DNA from 4 places in the Shinella sp. 838 genome. Region 1 is predicted to be linked to each of the others. Evidence: predicted binding sites of a transcription regulator. Region 1 holds the regulator's gene; each other region holds the start of a gene.
The links. Region 1 encodes PhoB, which activates phosphate uptake and scavenging genes when phosphate is short. Its sites were predicted from a motif close to TGTCATNNANCTGTCAT; they were not measured.

Region 1 (4,499 bases):
GTCTTGCTCACGCACTCGGTGAAACTGCCCCGCTGCTTCTCATCGGCATGGTCGCCTTCGTCGCCGATGTTCCGGCAACGCCGATGGACCCTGCGACGGCGCTTCCGGTGCAGATCTACATGTGGGCCAACGAGGCGGAACGCGCCTTCGTCGAGCGCACCTCCGGAGCCATCATCGTGCTCCTCATCTTCCTCATCCTCATGAATGTTGGCGCCATCCTGTTGCGCCGCCGTTTCGAACGGCGCTGGTAGAAGGACCGGTCATATGAACATGATGTCAGAAGCAGCAGTCGAGAAAGCGCTGGACAAGAAAATGAACGACATTTCCTACAAGATGATCGGCAAGGACGTCTCGGTCTATTACGGCGAGAAGCGCGCCCTCTACGATGTGAACCTCAATGTTCGCGAAAACACGGTGACCGCCCTTATCGGCCCGTCGGGCTGCGGCAAGTCGACCTTCCTGCGCACGCTGAACCGCATGAACGACACGATCGACGGTTGCCGCGTCACCGGCCGCATCACGCTCGATACGGACGATATCTACGATCCGAACATCGACGTCGTGGAGCTGCGTGCCCGCGTCGGCATGGTCTTCCAGAAGCCGAACCCGTTCCCGAAGTCGATCTACGAGAATGTCGCTTATGGCCCGCGTATCCACGGTCTCGCCAAGGGGAAGGCCGATATGGACGCCATCGTCGAGCAGAGCCTTCAGAAGGCCGGCCTGTGGAACGAGGTGAAGGATCGCCTGCATGAAGGCGGCACGGGCCTTTCCGGCGGCCAGCAGCAGCGCCTGTGCATCGCCCGCGCCGTCGCCGTCAGCCCGGAAGTCATCCTCATGGACGAGCCCTGCTCGGCGCTCGACCCGATCGCGACCGCCAAGGTCGAGGAACTGATCCATGAACTGCGCGCGAACTTCACCATCGTCATCGTGACGCACTCGATGCAGCAGGCGGCCCGCGTCTCGCAGCGCACCGCCATGTTCCACCTCGGCAACCTCGTCGAGGAGAACGACACCGACAAGATGTTCACCAACCCGGATGACCAGCGCACGCAGGACTACATCATGGGCCGCTTCGGCTGACGCCTTCGTCGCCGAGCATCCCTGGAACCCGAGCGCATTAAGGACTGAGCCATGTCATCGAGCCACATCGTCTCCATCTACGACGAAGAACTGAAATACCTGTCCCGCCGCATCTCCGAAATGGGCGGCACCGCCGAGCAGATGGTCGCCGATTCCGTCCGCGCCCTCGTCACGACCGACGCGGCGCTGGCCCAGAAGGTGATCTCCGAGGACGTCATCCTCGATACGGCAGAGCGCCAGATCAACGACAAGGCGATCGTCACCATCGCCAAGCGCCAGCCGATGGCGGCGGACCTGCGCGAAATCATGGGCGCGATCCGTATCGCGGCCGAACTGGAGCGCGTCGGCGATCTCGGAAAGAACACCGCCAAGCGCGTCATCGCCGTCCAGAGCTCGGGCATGCCCCGCAAGCTCGCCCGCGGCCTGGAGCATCTTGCCGAGCTCGCGCTGATGCAGCTCAAGGAAGTGCTCGACGTCTATGCCACCCGCTCAATCGAGAAGGCCAAGGCGATCCGCGAGCGCGACGACGAGATCGACGCGATCTATACCTCGCTGTTCCGCGAACTCCTGACCTACATGATGGAAGACCCGCGCAACATCACGCCCTGCACGCATCTCCTGTTCTGCGCCAAGAACATCGAGCGCATCGGCGACCACGCGACCAACATCGCCGAAACCATCTACTACATGGCAACAGGCTCGCAGCCGGAAGGTGAGCGTCCGAAGGACGATACCTCGACCTCCGTCGTCGCGGCCGATGTCGCCGACGCGTCCGAGTAAAGAGCAAGGTTCAACTCCATGGTGCCCAGAATTGCCGTCGTGGAAGACGAGGAGGCCCTGAGCGTTCTCCTCCGTTACAATCTGGAAGCGGAAGGTTTCGAGGTCGATACGATCCTGAACGGTGACGAGGCCGAGATGCGCTTGCAGGAGCGCATGCCGGATCTCCTCATCCTCGACTGGATGCTTCCGGGCGTTTCCGGCATCGAGCTGTGCCGACGCCTGCGCCAGCGCCCGGAAACCGAACGCCTGCCGATCATCATGCTGACGGCGCGCGGCGAGGAGAGCGAGCGCGTGCGCGGGCTTGCCACCGGTGCGGACGACTATGTCGTCAAGCCCTTCTCGACGCCGGAACTGGTTGCCCGCGTGCGGGCGATGCTGCGCCGTGCCAAGCCCGAGGTTGTCTCGACGGTGCTGCGCTGCGGCGACATCGAGCTCGACCGCGAGACGCACCGCGTCCATCGTCGCACCCGCGAGGTCCGCCTTGGCCCGACGGAGTTCCGCCTTCTGGAGTTCCTGATGACCTCGCCCGGCCGCGTCTTCTCACGCTCGCAGCTTCTCGACGGGGTCTGGGGCCATGACATTTATGTCGACGAGCGCACCGTCGACGTGCATGTCGGGCGCCTACGGAAGGCGCTCAACTTCGCCAACATGCAGGACGTCATCCGCACGGTCCGCGGCGCCGGCTATTCGCTGGAAACCTGAGCGAACGGAATTCCTCCCAAGGACGGAAATGGGCCCTCAAGGGCCTGTTTGCGTTTTGGGGGAATAGCAGAGGCACCACCATCTCAAACGAAAACGGACCCTCTCGGGTCCGCATCGCATTTTCTGCCGTGGTAGATGTTATCGCATCCGGCGGCGCTCGGCCGAGGGCTGGTAGGCGAGGCGCTGGTGGTAGGTGCAGTAGGGCGAATTGTCGGGGGACTCGTTGCCGCAGAAGTGGAAGTCGTCGTTGAGCGGGTCTCCGATCGGCCACTTGCAGGTGCGCTCGGTGAGCTGGGTCAGCTCGAGACGACGCGACATCGGTACGACCACGTTGTTGCGGTTGGCCGGAACCGGAAGGGTCTCTGCCTGCATTTCGAAATCGGCGTCGATCTCTTCCTTGACAATGGCGTTGCCGGCCGGACGGGCGACCGGGCGGGCGGCGACGGGACGGGCAGCGAAGTTCGACGGACGCGGCGTCGCCGGAGCCGGACGCTTGGCGCGTGTCGCGGTCTGGGTGCCGCCGGCCTTGGCGCGACCGGGCAGATTCAGCCGGTGCACCTTGCCGATGACGGCATTGCGGCTGACGCCGCCGAGCTGCGCCGCGATCTGGCTCGCGCTCAGGCCCTCGCTCCAGAGCTTCTTGAGTTTCTCGACGCGCTCGTCTGTCCAGTTCATGTTTTTGTCTCCGCTCGGCGTTCAGGATGCGGGAATCCCTCGTCGTGCTCCGGACGGGTCCGGAACCTGAACGCCCTAACTCTCTTGCTGACTAGTTCCGCCGCATGCAGTCTAGTAATTGGTCTTTAACCTAGAGACCGGTGGACTCTGTGACAAGAGTCGCCGGAATCCGGGCGAATCGATTTCGGAGTTTTCCCCAACTTGCTGGTCGGGTGTGACTCGATAGAGACACCTTCCATGCGCGTCGCGAATCCTCACCTTGCGGGATGTTCAGCGCCATTTCGGGTGCGATTTTGTTGACATCCCAATATGAAATGCTGATAGTGCGGCATGCCGCCGAAAGGCGGCTTTTGGTTTTTCTGAGGCTTGGAAAAGTCAAGCTGCATTTCTGTTTTTCCGCATCTCTTTTCGGAGGGTCCACGCATGGCCGATGTCGCGCCGCTCTATGAAACCTACATGCGTGCGCCGCTCCGGTTCACGCGCGGGGAGGGCGTGTGGCTGACCACCGAAGATGGCGAGCGATATCTCGATTTTGCCGCCGGTGTTGCCGTCAACTCGCTCGGCCATGCGCATCCTCATCTCGTCGCCGCGCTGAAGGAGCAGGCCGACAAGGTCTGGCACCTGTCGAACCTCTATGAGGTTCCGGGCCAGGAAAGCCTTGGCAGCCGGCTGACGCAGGCCACGTTCGCCGACAAGGTGTTCTTCACCAATTCAGGTGCAGAGGCGCTGGAATGTGCGATCAAGACCGCCCGGCGCTACCATTTTGCCAAGGGCCATCCCGGCAAGTACCACATCATCACCTTCGAGGGTGCCTTCCACGGGCGCACGATCGCGACGATCGCCGCCGGCGGTCAGGAAAAATACATCGAGGGCTTCGGCCCCAAGGCGCCGGGCTTTCTCAAGGTCCCCTTCGGCGACATCACGGCCGTCAAGGACGCGATCACCGAGGAAACGGCCGGTATCCTGATCGAGCCGGTGCAGGGCGAGGGCGGGCTGCGCCCGGTGTCGAAGGAGTTCATGCAGGAACTGCGCCAGCTCTGTGACGAATACGGCCTGCTGCTCATCCTCGATGAGGTGCAGACCGGCGTCGGTCGCACGGGGCGGCTCTTCGCTCACGAATGGGCAGGGGTCGCGCCTGACATCATGGCGATTGCCAAGGGTATCGGCGGCGGTTTCCCGCTCGGTGCCTGCCTTGCCACGAACGAGGCGGCGGCCGGCATGGTTGCCGGTACGCACGGCTCTACCTATGGCGGCAACCCGCT
Region 2 (4,499 bases), on a different contig from region 1:
CGCGAAAGCGCGGGCACGGGACACACACATGAGGGGGGCACCTGTCGTTTTTCAATTCCGAAATCTGGCTTGAAAGCCTTGCGCGGGTTCTTTGTCGGCAAAGCGGGCATCGGCGCGGCGAGAAAAAAGCGAAACTGTGGCAAGGGCTTGGGTGTGTCCTTGCGGCCACGCGTCGTTCCGTCGCACATGCCGTGCCGCTTGCTCCCGCGCGGGCGAGGGCGTAAGGCTTTTGCCATGCAATGGAGTGAGGAAGCCATCGTTCTCGGCGTGCGGCGCCACGGCGAAAGCTCTGTCATCGTCGAGGTGATGACGCGCAGCCGTGGCCGGCACCTCGGCATGGTGCGCGGCGGGCGCTCGCGGGCCATGCAGCCGGTGCTCCAGCCCGGCAATTCCGTCGATGTCACCTGGCGGGCGCGGCTCGACGAGCATCTCGGCGAGTTCCGCATCGAGCCGCTGGAGCTGCGCGCCGGGCGGCTGATGGAGACGGCGACCGCCGTCTACGGCGTGCAGGCCATGGCGGCGCTGCTGCGCTTCCTGCCGGAGCGCGACCCGCATCCCCATCTCTACGAGGCGCTTTCCGTCATCCTCGATCACCTGCACGAGCCGGCCGATGCCGGCGAACTCTTCGTGCGCTTCGAACTCGCCGTGCTCAACGATCTCGGCTTCGGCCTCGATCTTTTCGAATGTGTCGCAACGGGCAGCCGCGAAAACCTCTGTTACGTGTCGCCGAAATCCGGCCGTGCCGTTTCGCGCGAAGCCGGCGCACCCTGGGCGGACAAGATGCTGGCACTGCCGGCCTTTCTTGGCGACGAGCGCCGGCACGCCGCCGATGCCGCCGCCCTCGCGGACGGCTTCCGGCTGACCGCCTTCTTCCTCAACCGGCATGTCTGCGAACCGCGCGGGCTGGAACTCGCCAGCGCCCGCGACGGCTTCATCCAGGCGGCCCTGAAGGCGCTCGGCACGCCGAGGCACGATCAACCCCGAGAGGCGCATGCATGACGGTCGAAATCTACCCCGGGCTGACGGTTTCTGGCGTCGGTACGCTGCCGCTCGACGTGGTGAAGCGCGACGGCGGGCTGAAGGTACTGCAGGCGATGCTGGTCGGCGACCTGCCGGCCCCGCCGATGGCGAAGACGCTCGCCTTCAGCATGACGGAGGTGGAGGACGGCCGCGTCGTCTTTGCCGGCCTGCCGTCTGTCGACCATCTCAATCCGCTCGGCACGGTGCACGGCGGCTGGACGGCAACGGTGATGGATTCGGCGCTCGGCTGCGCCGTTTTCTCCGTCATCAAGCCGGGCGAAGCCTATACGACGATCGAGTTCAAGCTGAATCTCGTGCGCCCCGTCCTGCCCGGCATGGGTGAGGTGTTCTGCGAAGGCAGGATCGTGCATCGCGGCCGTACCATTGCGACATCCGAAGCCTGGCTGCGCGACGGAAACGGCAAGCTGCTCGCCCATGGCACTGAAACCTGCGCCATCTTCCCGATCGAAAACCTGATGCGTTAGTGTCTCCAGCCGAAGCGGCGCCGGATGCGGCGGCCAGAAGGCATATGGGGCAATTCCACTGAACCGGGGGCTGCGAAGTTGCTCCAGACAGGCCGCAGGCATCGGTCCTGCTGCCGATGGCTCAATGGCCGTTACAGGTCGAAAGCACTTCCCAGTGCGCGTGCAGCGCAGCGAAATCGCCACCGGCTTCGATGATCTCGACGATATGGCTGAACCGGTCGCGGGCGCCGGTCTTTTCGCCAGCCAGCCGGAGGCGGGCCGTGCCGGCCGCAGGATCCCCGGTCACATCCGCAATTCCATCGAGGCGGGTGGCGCGCAGGAGGGCGGCGGCGCGGCGCGTTTCGTTCTGCACGTTGATCGGTGTGGCATAGCCATAAGCGGTGGTCAGCGGGCTCTTTCCGGCAGCGACCGGCATCCATGTCAGCGTGCCGTTTTCCATCACCAGCGGCGCCGCGTCGAAGGTGACCGGCATCCAGTCCTCTTCCGCGTCGGCGGAAAAATGCGCGACATGGAGCGTGCCGTCGTCGAGGAGGTCCGGGCCGTCGGCGCGGCTACCGGACTGCCAGGTGCGGTTTGTGACGAACTTGTAGAGATGCCCGGATTCGCCGGCATCGCCGCAATAGACGACCACGCGGCCATCCCGGTTGACGAGGCAGGCGAGGGCGCCATGCCGCAAGCGGCCGAGGGCGGGCCGTTTTTTCGGGGCGGCGTCCGGATTCCGCGGATCGACCTCGACGACCCAGCCCGCAGGGGCGCCGGATCCCTCATCGAAGCAACGGGCGTCGCCATGAAAATCCGCCTCCGCCATCAGCCGCGTGCCCCAGGGGGTAAGGCAGCCGGCGGTGGCGATGCGCTGGCTTGAAGCCAAGCGGAGCGCGGCGGGGGCCAGGCGTTTTGCCGGGGCCTCGCCGGCGGCTGGCGTTATAGGCTGCCCGTCCGTGCGGGCGGCGGTGCATCGACCGAGAAGATTGCCGAGGCTGCGAACGATGGCATGCGCATAGCCGTCCCGGGGCTGCCGGCCCGCCTGCGTGGCGGTGGCATTGCGAAGGGTCTGGGTCATGGCGGGCTCCGGTTGCTCCTGGAAATAGGTCATTGTGCCCGCCTTGCATGAAAACCATGCGACAGCTCGAAGAGAATACCGGCTTCAAACGTAACCCCGTTTAGTCTTTGGAAAAAACCGGGTAGTCTCCGCGCCCGGACAATGCCCGCGTTGGAGTCGCAATGCTCGAAATCCTCTCCCTGGTCGCGATCGGCCTGGCGCTCTATACCCTCAATGCATCGCGAAACAGCGCGCAGAAACTCGGCGAGGAGGTGATGCGGCTGAAGCGCGAAGTCGAGGCGCTGAAGGCCGGAGATTTGACGGCGCCAGTGGAGACAGTGGCTGTGGAAGCGACCGAGGCCATCTCCGAAGAGGCGGCCGAGGAGCCGGTGCCGGCCGATTTCGCAAGCCCCTGGGCTGCGTTGCAGGCGGCGGGGGTGGACGAGGCCGAGAAGGGCCGGGCGATCTTTGGCGGCACGCCCGCCGGTCCCGCCGAAACGGTTGCTGCGAGCGAGGGGCTGGACGAAGCCGTTGCGGCGGCCTCTGCCACTCCCGCGGCCGCGGCAAAGCCGAAGGAAAGCTTCGAAAGCCGCATCGGCGCGCGCTGGGCCGTCTGGGTGGGCGGCATCGCGCTCGCGCTCGGCGGCATCTTCATGGTCAAGTATTCCATCGAGGCAGGGCTGCTCAGCCCGGCGGTGCGGCTGTCGCTGGCCGCCGTCTTCGGCCTCGTGCTCATGGCCGTCGGCGAGTTCGTGCGCCGCCGCACGCTGCCGGTCATCGCGAATGCCTTCCAGAACGCGATGATCCCCGGCGTGCTGACCGCTGCCGGCGCCATAACACTGTTTGCCGTCACCTATGTCTCCTACGAATTCTACGGCTATTTCGGCCCGCTGACGGCCTTCGTGCTGCTCGCCGCCGTGGCCTTCGCGACGATCGGCCTGTCGCTCCTGCACGGGCAGGCGCTGGCCGGCCTCGGCCTGCTGGCCTCTCTCGTGACGCCTGCGCTGGTCGCGACCGAGGAGCCGAGTGCCTGGGGCCTTTTCGGTTTCCTCTCCGTCGCCTGGCTTGCCACCTTCGCCGCCGCGCGCATCCGTCGCTGGCTGGTCGTGCCGGCGCTGGCCAGTGCCGGCATGGCGCTCTGGGCGGTGCTCTATCTTTCGGAGGCGAGCACGGTCGAGGTCGTGCCGATGCTTCTCGCCCTGCTCGTGATGGCGCTTGGCCTGGGGCTGATCTGGCCGGGCAACATTACGGCGGACGACCTGCCGCCCGCAACGGGCGCCGCCGCCGCCGATCCGCTGGACCGCCTGCTTGCCCCGCCCGCGGTCGCCGTATCGCTGACCGGCGCGCTGGCCTTGACCTTCCCGGCGCTGATCCTCGCCAATGCCGTCCCGGCGCTCGCCCGGGCGGACTATGGCTTTGCGGCGATCGTGATGGCGCTTGCCCTGCTCGGCGCGCTGCGCGGCTGGGCGATCTATCCCGCGCTCTTTTCCGCCATCACGGCCGTGGTCGGCGTCGGGGCGATGGTGATCCGGCCCGGCGGCCTGCTGTTCGACGATTTCTCCTCGCTGGCCCCGCCGATACTGGACAACGCCTCGGTGCTGCCGCCGCCAGCATCGTTGCCGGTACCGATGATCGCCGTCGTGCCGGTCAATCTGCTGCTGCTCCTTGCCGTGGCCTATGCGGCGGTCGGTCTTGCGGCGGTGCGCCTGCGCATGACGGGGTCCTCCGCCTTTTCCGCGCTCTGGAGCCTCATCGCTCCGGCCGTGCCCTTCGTTGTTGTCGCTCTGAGCTTCCTCCATTTCGGCAACCTCTCCTTTGACCTCAAGCACGGTCTTCTCGCCGTGGCGCTCGGTCTCGCCTTCTTCGCTGCGGCAGAGGTCTTTTCGCGCGGACGGGCGGAGGAGGGTCTGTTCATTCCGCAATGGACGCTCGTTGCCGGCGGCTTTGCTTTCCTC
Region 3 (4,499 bases), on a different contig from region 1:
TGAGGTCGATTTCCAACGCACCGGCCTGCCCGCGGCCGATATCGGCCAGCCGCTTGCTGGCGGCAACCGCGTTCGTGTTCACCCACTCGCCGGAAAGGCGCCAGACCTCCCGGCCGTTTTCAGGCGGGTTTTCGATCGCGATGTCGAGGGGGGAACGGGTGGCGGTCAAGTCTCTTGCATCTTCCCGTGCTTGGGACAACATGCGCCTGTCTTACCGGCTCGCCGCCCATCTGTCACCGAACGAACCTGCAAAAGCCCCTTCCCGCCTCGATTTTTTCAAGCCTGCCAGGATCAGTCCCATGCGCCGCACGATGCTCGCCACCACCGAAAGCTTCCCGATTGCCGGCACCTTCACCATTTCGCGCGGCGCCAAGACGACGGCCGAAGTGGTGACCTGCACGATCGGCAGTTCGGGCCTTTCCGGCCGCGGCGAATGCGTTCCCTATGCGCGCTACGGCGAATCGGTTGCCGGCGTGCTCGCCGCCATCGAGGACATGCGCGGCGCCGTGGAGGACGGCATCGGCCGCGAAGAACTGGGCAGGATCATGTCCGCGGGTGCGGCCCGCAACGCCCTCGACTGCGCGCTCTGGGATCTCGAGGCGAAACTGTCGGGGGTGCCGACCTGGCAGGTGGTCAATGCCGCGGCGCCGCAAAAGCTCGTCACCGCCTTCACGCTCTCCCTCGGCGAACCCGAGGCGATGCAGCGCCAGGCCGCACAGGAGGCAGGCCGCCCGCTTCTCAAGGTCAAGGTCGGCACGGCGGACGATGCCGCCCGCATCCGCGCGGTGCGCGCCGGCGCCCCCGAGAGCGCCATCATCCTCGACGCCAACGAGGGTTGGACGCCGGAAAACCTCGCCTATCACTTCGCGCTCTGCGCCGAGGCGCGCATCGCCCTTGTCGAGCAGCCGCTTCCGGCCGGAAACGATTCGGCCCTGCGCGACATTGCCCGCCCGGTCCCGATCTGCGCCGATGAGAGCGTGCACCAGACGCAGGACATCCCCAAACTTGCCGACCGCTACGACGCGATCAACATCAAGCTCGACAAGGCCGGCGGGCTGACGGAGGCGCTCGCGCTGCGCGAGGCGGCGAAGGAATGCGGCCTGAAGATCATGGTGGGCTGCATGGTCGGCACGTCGCTGGGCATGGCCCCGGCCGTGCTGTTGGCGCAGGGCGCCGATTTCGTCGATCTCGACGGCCCGCTGCTGCTTGCCCGCGACCGCGAACCGGGTCTGCGCTATGAAGGTTCCACCGTCTATCCGCCCGAGGCCGCGCTCTGGGGCTGAACACGCGGCGCGACGATGCGTCCGGCAATGACCGAGAGAAGACCGGCAGCGGCAACGAGCGACATCAGGTAGAAGCCCTGGACGCCGTACCAGCTGAAGGCATAGCCCGAGACGAAGGTGGCGAGCGCCGTGAAGACGCCGGTGTAGAAGAAATAGAGCCCCTGCGCCGCCGCCTCCTGCTCCTCCGCCACGCGCTCCACGAGCCGGCTCTGCGCGCTCATATGGATCAGCGCGTAGGTGAAGGCATGCAGACATTGCAGCGCGAAATAGCCGGCAAAGGACATGTCCATCGGAAAGAGGATCCAGCGGCCGACCGCAACGGCGCCGCCGACCATCATCATGGACCAGAGATTGAAGCGGCGCCGCAGCTGGACGGCAAAGAGGAAGAAGAGCACTTCGGCCAGAACGCCCGCGCTCCAGAGAATACCGACATCGACGCCGCTGAACCCCATCTTCTGCCAGTAGATCGCCGAAAAGGCGAACAGCATGGCGTGGCTCGCATTGACCAGCGAGACGCCGATCAGCATGAACTGCACATCCGCCTGCCGCAGCGTGCTCTTCGTCGGCATGGTCGCGATCGCGGCAATCGGCGACGGACGGCGCGGCTTGCCGATCCTGGGCGCGATCACCGCGCCGATCACGGTCAGCACGAAGGCCACCGCCATCGCCGGCAGCACCATCGCACCGCAATACGGCGGCGCGCCGGCGGTCACGGTAAAACCGGAGGGGGCATTCATTGGCGGGGAACCTGCGTTGGAACGCCCTCCGCTCTATCATGCCGATGTACGTACGCCAATGCGCTATTTCTGCCCACCGGCGGGAATGCCGAACTTGTGAAACCGGACACAGGCGCAGCGCGATCCGCCAGCTTCCGCCCCATGCTTTTGCATCCCGGATGCACGCAAGTTGCCGCAGGGCAGTTCCGCTTTTCTTCGAATCGCGGAAACGCTCTATCTCGTTTTTACGCAAAACCACTACGCGCTTCCGCTGGAATTTCTCTAAGCGGCCTCCGGCTCCCGGGTCTCGATCGCCAGCATCCGGTGCGAGACCGGAAGGACTTCGGCGGGGCTTGAGGCGAGCTTCTGCCAGGTGATCAGTTCCATCTCCCCGTCATGGTGTTCGGCAATCGCCGTGCAGCTCTCCACCCAGTCGCCGCTGTTGATATAGCGGATGCCGTCGATCTCGGTGATGACGGCGTGGTGGATATGGCCGCAGATCACGCCGTCGGCATCGTGGCGCCGCGCCTCCTCGACGACCACCTTCTGGAACTCGCCGATGAAGTTCACCGCCGTCTTGACCTGCTGCTTGGCCCAGGAAGAGAACGACCAGTACGGCAGGCCGAGCCGGCGGCGGATGGCGGCGAAGACCACGTTGATGGCGATAGCCGCGTCATAGGCCCAGTCGCCGAGATAGGCGACGACGCGGGCATGGCGCACGACGACGTCGAACTCGTCGCCATGCAGCACGAGATAGCGCTTGCCGTCGGCCGCCTCGTGGATGATGCGATCGGCCACTTCCACGCCGCCGAAATGGGTGCCGGGGAAGTCGCGCAGGAATTCGTCGTGGTTGCCGGGAATGTAAATGATGCGTGTGCCCTTGCGCGCCTTGCGCAGCAGCTTCTGCGTGACATCGTTGAAGGCCTGCGGCCAATACCAGTTGCGCTTCAGGCGCCAGCCGTCGACGATGTCGCCGACGAGCACGATCGTTTCCGCTTCATGATGCCGCAGGAAGTCGATCAGGAAGTCCGCCTTGGCCGCCTTCGATCCCAGATGCACGTCCGAGATGAACAGCGTGCGGAAGTGGCGGACAGTGGGGTCGGCAAGGGTCGCAGTCATGCGTTCTTCTCCGGGTGGCCGGCCGCCGCGGTGGTCGTCGGGAGGGGCGGCTTTCAACCCGTTGAAAACCAGACTCCTGTTTCAGATTGATGACACACCTATGCCTTTTTCGGCGGCAAATAGGCATTGCACAGGCCGCTGATTGCGGCTTTATGGAAGACTCGGAAAACTTCACGTCGCGGCGGTTTCGCAGAGCCAAGAGCCGCAACGAAAACAGCATATGGCAGGGAGCATCATGAGCACGGGTGACAAATCGCGGACGCAGGACGGTCCGGCAAGCGGCGACATCGACCAGCAGGCCCTCTTCTTCCACCGCCACCCCCGCCCCGGCAAGCTCGAGATCAACCCGACCAAGCCGCTCGGCAACCAGCGCGATCTGGCGCTTGCCTATTCGCCGGGGGTCGCCGCGCCCTGCCTTGCCATCCGTGACGACCCCAACACGGCCGCCGACTACACGGCACGCGCCAACCTCGTCGCCGTCGTCTCGAACGGCACGGCCGTGCTCGGCCTCGGCAATATCGGTCCGCTCGCCTCCAAGCCCGTGATGGAAGGCAAGGCGGTGCTCTTCAAGAAGTTCGCCGGCATCGACGTCTTCGACATCGAGATCGACGCGCCGACCGTCGACGAGATGGTCAATGTCGTCTCGGCGCTGGAGCCGACCTTCGGCGGCATCAACCTCGAAGACATCAAGGCGCCGGAATGTTTCGAGGTGGAGCGCCAGCTGCGCGAGAAGATGGATATCCCCGTCTTCCACGACGACCAGCACGGCACTGCCATCATCGTCGCTGCAGCGGTCCTCAACGGCCTGGAGCTCGCCGGCAAGGCGTTGTCGGACGCCAAGATCGTTGCTTCGGGCGCCGGCGCGGCCGCGCTTGCCTGCCTCAACCAGCTCGTTTCCCTCGGCGCGAAGGTCGAGAACATCTGGGTGCATGACATCGAGGGCCTGGTCTACAAGGGCCGCGAAGCCCTGATGGACCAGTGGAAGAGCATCTATGCGCAGGAGACCGACAAGCGCCAGCTCTCCGAAACCATCGACGGTGCGGACGTCTTCCTCGGCCTGTCGGCCGCCGGCGTGCTGAAGCCGGAGCTGCTCGCGCGCATGGCGGAAAAGCCGCTGATCATGGCACTCGCCAATCCGACGCCGGAAATCATGCCCGAGGAGGCGCGCGCCGCCCGCCCGGACGCGATGATCTGCACCGGCCGGTCGGACTTCCCCAACCAGGTCAACAACGTCCTCTGCTTCCCCTACATCTTCCGCGGCGCGCTCGATTGCGGCGCGCGCACGATCAACGAGGAGATGAAGATGGCCGCCGTGCGCGCCATCGCCTCCCTCGCCCGCGAGGAAGTGTCCGACGTCGCCGCCCGCGCCTATTCCGGCGAC
Region 4 (4,499 bases), on a different contig from region 1:
GCCGGCCGGTTGTCCAGCCGGCGCCGGAAACATCGAGGCTATCAACCGCCGATCGTCGCCTTGCGGGCGTCGATGATCGGCTTGTAGAAGTCGACATTGACTTCCGTGAAGGAGGTGAAGTCACCGCCCATGACGGCGGCGAAGCAGGCCGCGTCCTTCTTCGGCAGGTCGAGCATGAATTGCTTGAACTTCGCCTTCATGTCGCCGTCCATGGAAGAGCGAACGACGATCGGGCCGTTCGGGATCAGCGGCGATTTCCAGAGTTCGACGAGGTCGTTCATGTCGAGAATGCCCTTCTCGACCATCTTGTGCAGGTTGCCGGACGTGTAGCCGTCCTTCCACTCGCCAACGCCCGAACCGAAGGTCGTACCGGCGTCGAAGGTGCCCTTCACGACTTCGAGGACGAGGTTTTCGTGACCACCGCCGAAGCCCGTCTCACCAAAAAACTCCTTGACCGGGCCGCCGATAGCTTCCGGCAGCGTGACGAGCGGCACGAGGTAGCCGGAGGTCGAGTCCGGATCGGCGAAACCGAGCTTCTTGCCCTTCAGGTCTTCGAGCTTGGTGATGCCGCTGTCCTTACGGGCGACCATGATCGAGTGGTAGCCGGTCGAGCCGTCGGTCTGGACGGTCGTCAGGATCGGCTCGACGGCGTCGGCCTTGGCAAGGTAGATCTTGGCAAAGCCGGAAGCGCCGAGTTCGGCATAGTCGAGCGTGCCGCCGAGCAGGCCCTGGATGACACCGTCATAGTCGGCAGCCGGGAAGAACGAGACCTTCTCGAAGCCGAGTTCGGCCTTCAGCTGGTCGCCGAGGCACTGGTAGTTGCGCAGGCGGTCGGCTTCGTTCTCGCCGCCGATGATGCCGACGCGGAATTCCTTGAGGTCTTCAGCCTGTACGTGGCCGGCGAGCGCGATGAGCGCGACGGCGCCGAGAAGAGCTTTCTTCAGCATGGTCTTTCTCCTGTTTGACCGGCTTCGCCGGGGCTCTTTAAAAATGATGGCCCTTCACGCGGGCCCTTCGATCCCAACCGGCTTAAAGGCCGGCCAGTGCCAGCGGTGTCGGGCTGGCGGATTCCTTTGCATTGTCCTGGCGGGCCGGATTGCGGATCGCCGTCGAGGTCATGCTTTCGTCGATTTCCGCGCCGTCGGCGCCGGTGCCGTAGATCGTGCGCACCGCATCGGCATCAAGCTCGCGTGCCGGGCCATCGAAGACGACGCGGCCGCCGGACATGCCGATGATGCGTTCGCAATAGGCGCGCGCCGTATCCAGCGTGTGCAGGTTGGTGATGACGGTGATGCCTTCGCGCTCGTTGATGTCGCGCAGTGCATCCATGACGATTTTTGCGTTCAGCGGATCGAGCGAGGCGATCGGTTCGTCCGCAAGCAGCATCTTGGGGTTCTGCATCAGCGCCCTTGCGATCGCCACACGCTGCTGCTGGCCGCCCGAGAGCGTGCCGGCAGGCTGAAGCGCCGTCTGTTCGATGCCGAGGCGCTCGAGCGCTGCGATCGCCATGATGCGCTCCTCACGGGTGAAGAGATTGAGGACGCTCATGACCGTCGGGCGGTGGTTGAGGCGACCGAGCAGCACGTTGGTGAGCACGTCGAGACGCGGCACGAGATTGAACTGCTGAAAAATCATCGCGCAGTCGCGTTGCCAGTTGCGCAAGCTCGCGCCGCGCAGCGCGGAGACTTCCACATCGTTGAAATGGATCGTGCCCTCGCTCGGATCGGCAAGGCGGTTGATCATGCGCAGCATGGTCGACTTGCCGGCGCCGGAGCGGCCGATGACGCCGACCATCTGGCCCTGCGGAATATCGAAGGTCACATCGTCGACCGCTACGCGCACGCCAAAGCGGCGGGTGACATTCTTCAGTCGAAACATGGTGGATCCCTTTTTGTCCTGTGTCGGATCAAGGCTGGGCCAAAGGCCGGGCCTGTCGCTTTCGGGACTGGCTCTAAACGCTGTTGATGAAGGGGCAATGTCAGTTTCATGTCGGAAAAATAACAGTCCACAGGCCTGAATTTCCGGCATCGGCAAGCGCTTTCTCACCCGTCGTGACGGGCAAGAAAGGCTTCTGCGTCAAGTTTACGAAAGTCGTCGAGAGCGGTGCGCAGCCGGGCATGATCCCAGTCCCACCAGGCGAGTTTTTCCATGCGTTCGGCAATGCTTCGGGGGAAACGTTCGCGGATGACTTTCGCCGCGACGCCGCCGACGACCGTATAGGGTTCGACGTCTTTTGTGACGACCGCGCCGGAGCCTATGACAGCACCGTTGCCGACTGTGACACCCGGCAGGATGGTCGATCCATGACCGATCCAGACGTCGTGGCCGATGACGACGCGGTGCCCGCGCCGCCATTCGAAGAAGTCGGCTTCGTGGTCGGCATCCGGCCAGTAATCGTTGGCGCGGTAGGTGAAATGATGCAGCGTCGCCCGCCACATCGGGTGGTTCGTCGCGTTGATGCGCACTGAGGCGGCGATGTTGGCGAACTTGCCGATCGTCGCACACCAGACGGAGCCGCCGTTCATGATGTAGGAATAATCGCCGATCTCGACTTCGCTGACGCGGCAGTTCTCGTCGATCTCCGTGTAGCGGCCGAGCACCGTGTCGGACACGACTGCAGTCGGATGGATCAGCGGCGTTTCGGACAGGCGGGTCATGCGGCGGCCTTTCGTGGCGAGAAGGCGGAGACGTCGACGATGCGGTCGGCGACCTTTTCGCGCACGTCTTCGTCGTGGAAGATACCGAGGAGCGCGACACCGGCCGCCTTCTTCTCAGCGATCATCTCGACGACCACGGCGCGGTTCTTCGCATCGAGCGATGCGGTCGGCTCGTCGAGCAGCAGGATGCGGTGATCGGTAATGAAGCCGCGCGCGATGTTGACGCGCTGCTGTTCGCCGCCGGAAAAGGTGGCGGGCGGCAGTTGCCAGAGTTCGCGCGGCAGGTTGAGCCGCGCCAGCATGGCTTCGGCCGTCGCCTTCGCCTCGGCGGCATTGACGCCGCGAGCGGTGAGCGGCTCGGCGACGACATCGACGGCCGCAACGCGCGGCACGGTGCGCAGAAACTGGCTGACATAGCCGAGCGTGGCGCGGCGCACCGAAAGAATGGTGCGCGGATCGGCGATCGCCAGGTCGAGCAGGCGGCCGCCGTGCTCGATCAGGATCTGGCCGCTGTCGACGGCATAGTTGCCGTAGACCATCTTCAGGAGCGAACTCTTGCCGATGCCGGACGGGCCGCCCAATACGACGCATTCGCCCGCCTTCACCGAGAAGGCGACGTTCGACATCACGGGCAGACGAATGCCGTCGCGAAGATGCATGGTAAAGCTCTTCGCGACTTCGGAAACAACGAGGGGTGTGGCCATGGTTACACCTGAAGGATCGAGGAGACGAGGAGCTGCGTATAGGCTTCGCGCGGATCGTCGAGCACGCGGTCGGTCAGCCCCTGTTCGATGACGACGCCATCCTTCATCACCATCATGCGGTGCGAGAGGAGGCGCGCGACGGCGAGGTCGTGCGTGACGATAATCGCCGAGAGGCCGAGGTCCTGCACGAGGCCGCGCAGGAGATCGAGCAGGCGCGCCTGCACCGAGACGTCGAGACCGCCGGTCGGTTCGTCCATGAAGATGAGGCGCGGCGAGGTGACGAGGTTGCGGGCGATCTGCAAGCGCTGGCGCATGCCGCCGGAGAAGGCGCGCGGCTGGTCGTCGATACGGTCGACGCTGATCTCGACGCGGCCGAGCCAGGTGCCCGCCGTCTCGCGGATATTGCCGTAGTGCCGTTCGCCGACGGCCATCAGCCGCTCGCCGACATTGGCGCCGGCCGACACAGCCATGCGCAGGCCATCGGCCGGGTTCTGGTGCACGAAACCCCAGTCCGTGCGCATCAGGAAGCGGCGTTCCGCCTCGCTCATGCGGGAGAGGTCGCGCATCTGGCCGTCACGCATGCGGTATTCGACGGCGCCCGATGTCGGCATCAGGCGGGTGGCGAGGCAGTTGAGCAACGTCGTCTTGCCGGAGCCGGATTCGCCGACGATCGCCAGGACTTCGCCCGGCCAGAGATCGAAGGAGACATTCTGGCAGCCGATGCGCGCGCCGTAGAATTTCGAGATGTCGCGGACTTTGAGAAGCGGCGTGTCGGTCATTCGGCAGCCTCCTTGTTGTAAGCCAGATGGCCGCGATGGCCGCCTGCGCAGCGTTCTTCGCAATGGTCGGTGTCCGAGCAGACGAACATCCGCCCGCCCCTGTCGTCGAGCACCACCTCGTCGAGATAGACATTTTCCGCGCCGCACAGCGCGCAGGGCTTGTCGAAGGTCTGGATCTCGAAGGGATGGTCCTCGAAATCGAGGCTGACGACCTCAGTATAGGGCGGCACGGCGTAGATGCGCTTTTCGCGGCCCGCGCCAAAAAGCTGGAGCGCCTCCGACATGTGCATCTTCGGATTGTCGAATTTCGGGGTCGGCGACGGATCCATCACGTAGCGGCCCTCGACCTTGACCGGATA

Region 2: P9A16_RS09930 (PhoX family protein) is a predicted target of PhoB. The motif match lies at 2,613-2,629, and genes of this name have one in related genera.
Region 3: P9A16_RS06640 (UDP-2,3-diacylglucosamine diphosphatase) is a predicted target of PhoB. The motif match lies at 3,197-3,213, and genes of this name have one in related genera.
Region 4: phnC (phosphonate ABC transporter ATP-binding protein) is a predicted target of PhoB. The motif match lies at 1,976-1,992, and genes of this name have one in related genera.

The regions. Positions count from the first base shown of each region.
Region 1 is NZ_JARSBQ010000003.1:315,551-320,049, forward strand. Features, by position in the region: gene pstA (phosphate ABC transporter permease PstA) at 1-251, shown strand, start outside; gene pstB (phosphate ABC transporter ATP-binding protein PstB) at 265-1,080, shown strand; gene phoU (phosphate signaling complex protein PhoU) at 1,132-1,860, shown strand; gene phoB (phosphate regulon transcriptional regulator PhoB) at 1,879-2,562, shown strand; gene P9A16_RS13085 (GcrA family cell cycle regulator) at 2,701-3,237, opposite strand; gene P9A16_RS13090 (aspartate aminotransferase family protein) at 3,661-4,499, shown strand, end outside.
Region 2 is NZ_JARSBQ010000002.1:470,414-474,912, forward strand. Features, by position in the region: gene P9A16_RS09915 (L,D-transpeptidase) at 1-30, opposite strand, end outside; gene recO (DNA repair protein RecO) at 235-999, shown strand; gene P9A16_RS09925 (PaaI family thioesterase) at 996-1,505, shown strand; gene P9A16_RS09930 (PhoX family protein) at 1,627-2,565, opposite strand; gene P9A16_RS09935 (DUF2339 domain-containing protein) at 2,727-4,499, shown strand, end outside.
Region 3 is NZ_JARSBQ010000001.1:1,403,426-1,407,924, reverse strand. Features, by position in the region: gene P9A16_RS06655 (ABC transporter permease) at 1-169, opposite strand, end outside; gene dgcA (N-acetyl-D-Glu racemase DgcA) at 300-1,283, shown strand; partial or broken gene P9A16_RS06645 (MFS transporter) at 1,253-1,969, opposite strand; gene P9A16_RS06640 (UDP-2,3-diacylglucosamine diphosphatase) at 2,282-3,118, opposite strand; gene P9A16_RS06635 (NADP-dependent malic enzyme) at 3,354-4,499, shown strand, end outside.
Region 4 is NZ_JARSBQ010000004.1:501,985-506,483, reverse strand. Features, by position in the region: gene phnD (phosphonate ABC transporter substrate-binding protein) at 42-947, opposite strand; gene phnC (phosphonate ABC transporter ATP-binding protein) at 1,030-1,878, opposite strand; gene P9A16_RS16880 (DapH/DapD/GlmU-related protein) at 2,043-2,657, opposite strand; gene phnL (phosphonate C-P lyase system protein PhnL) at 2,654-3,361, opposite strand; gene phnK (phosphonate C-P lyase system protein PhnK) at 3,364-4,140, opposite strand; gene P9A16_RS16865 (alpha-D-ribose 1-methylphosphonate 5-phosphate C-P-lyase PhnJ) at 4,137-4,499, opposite strand, start outside.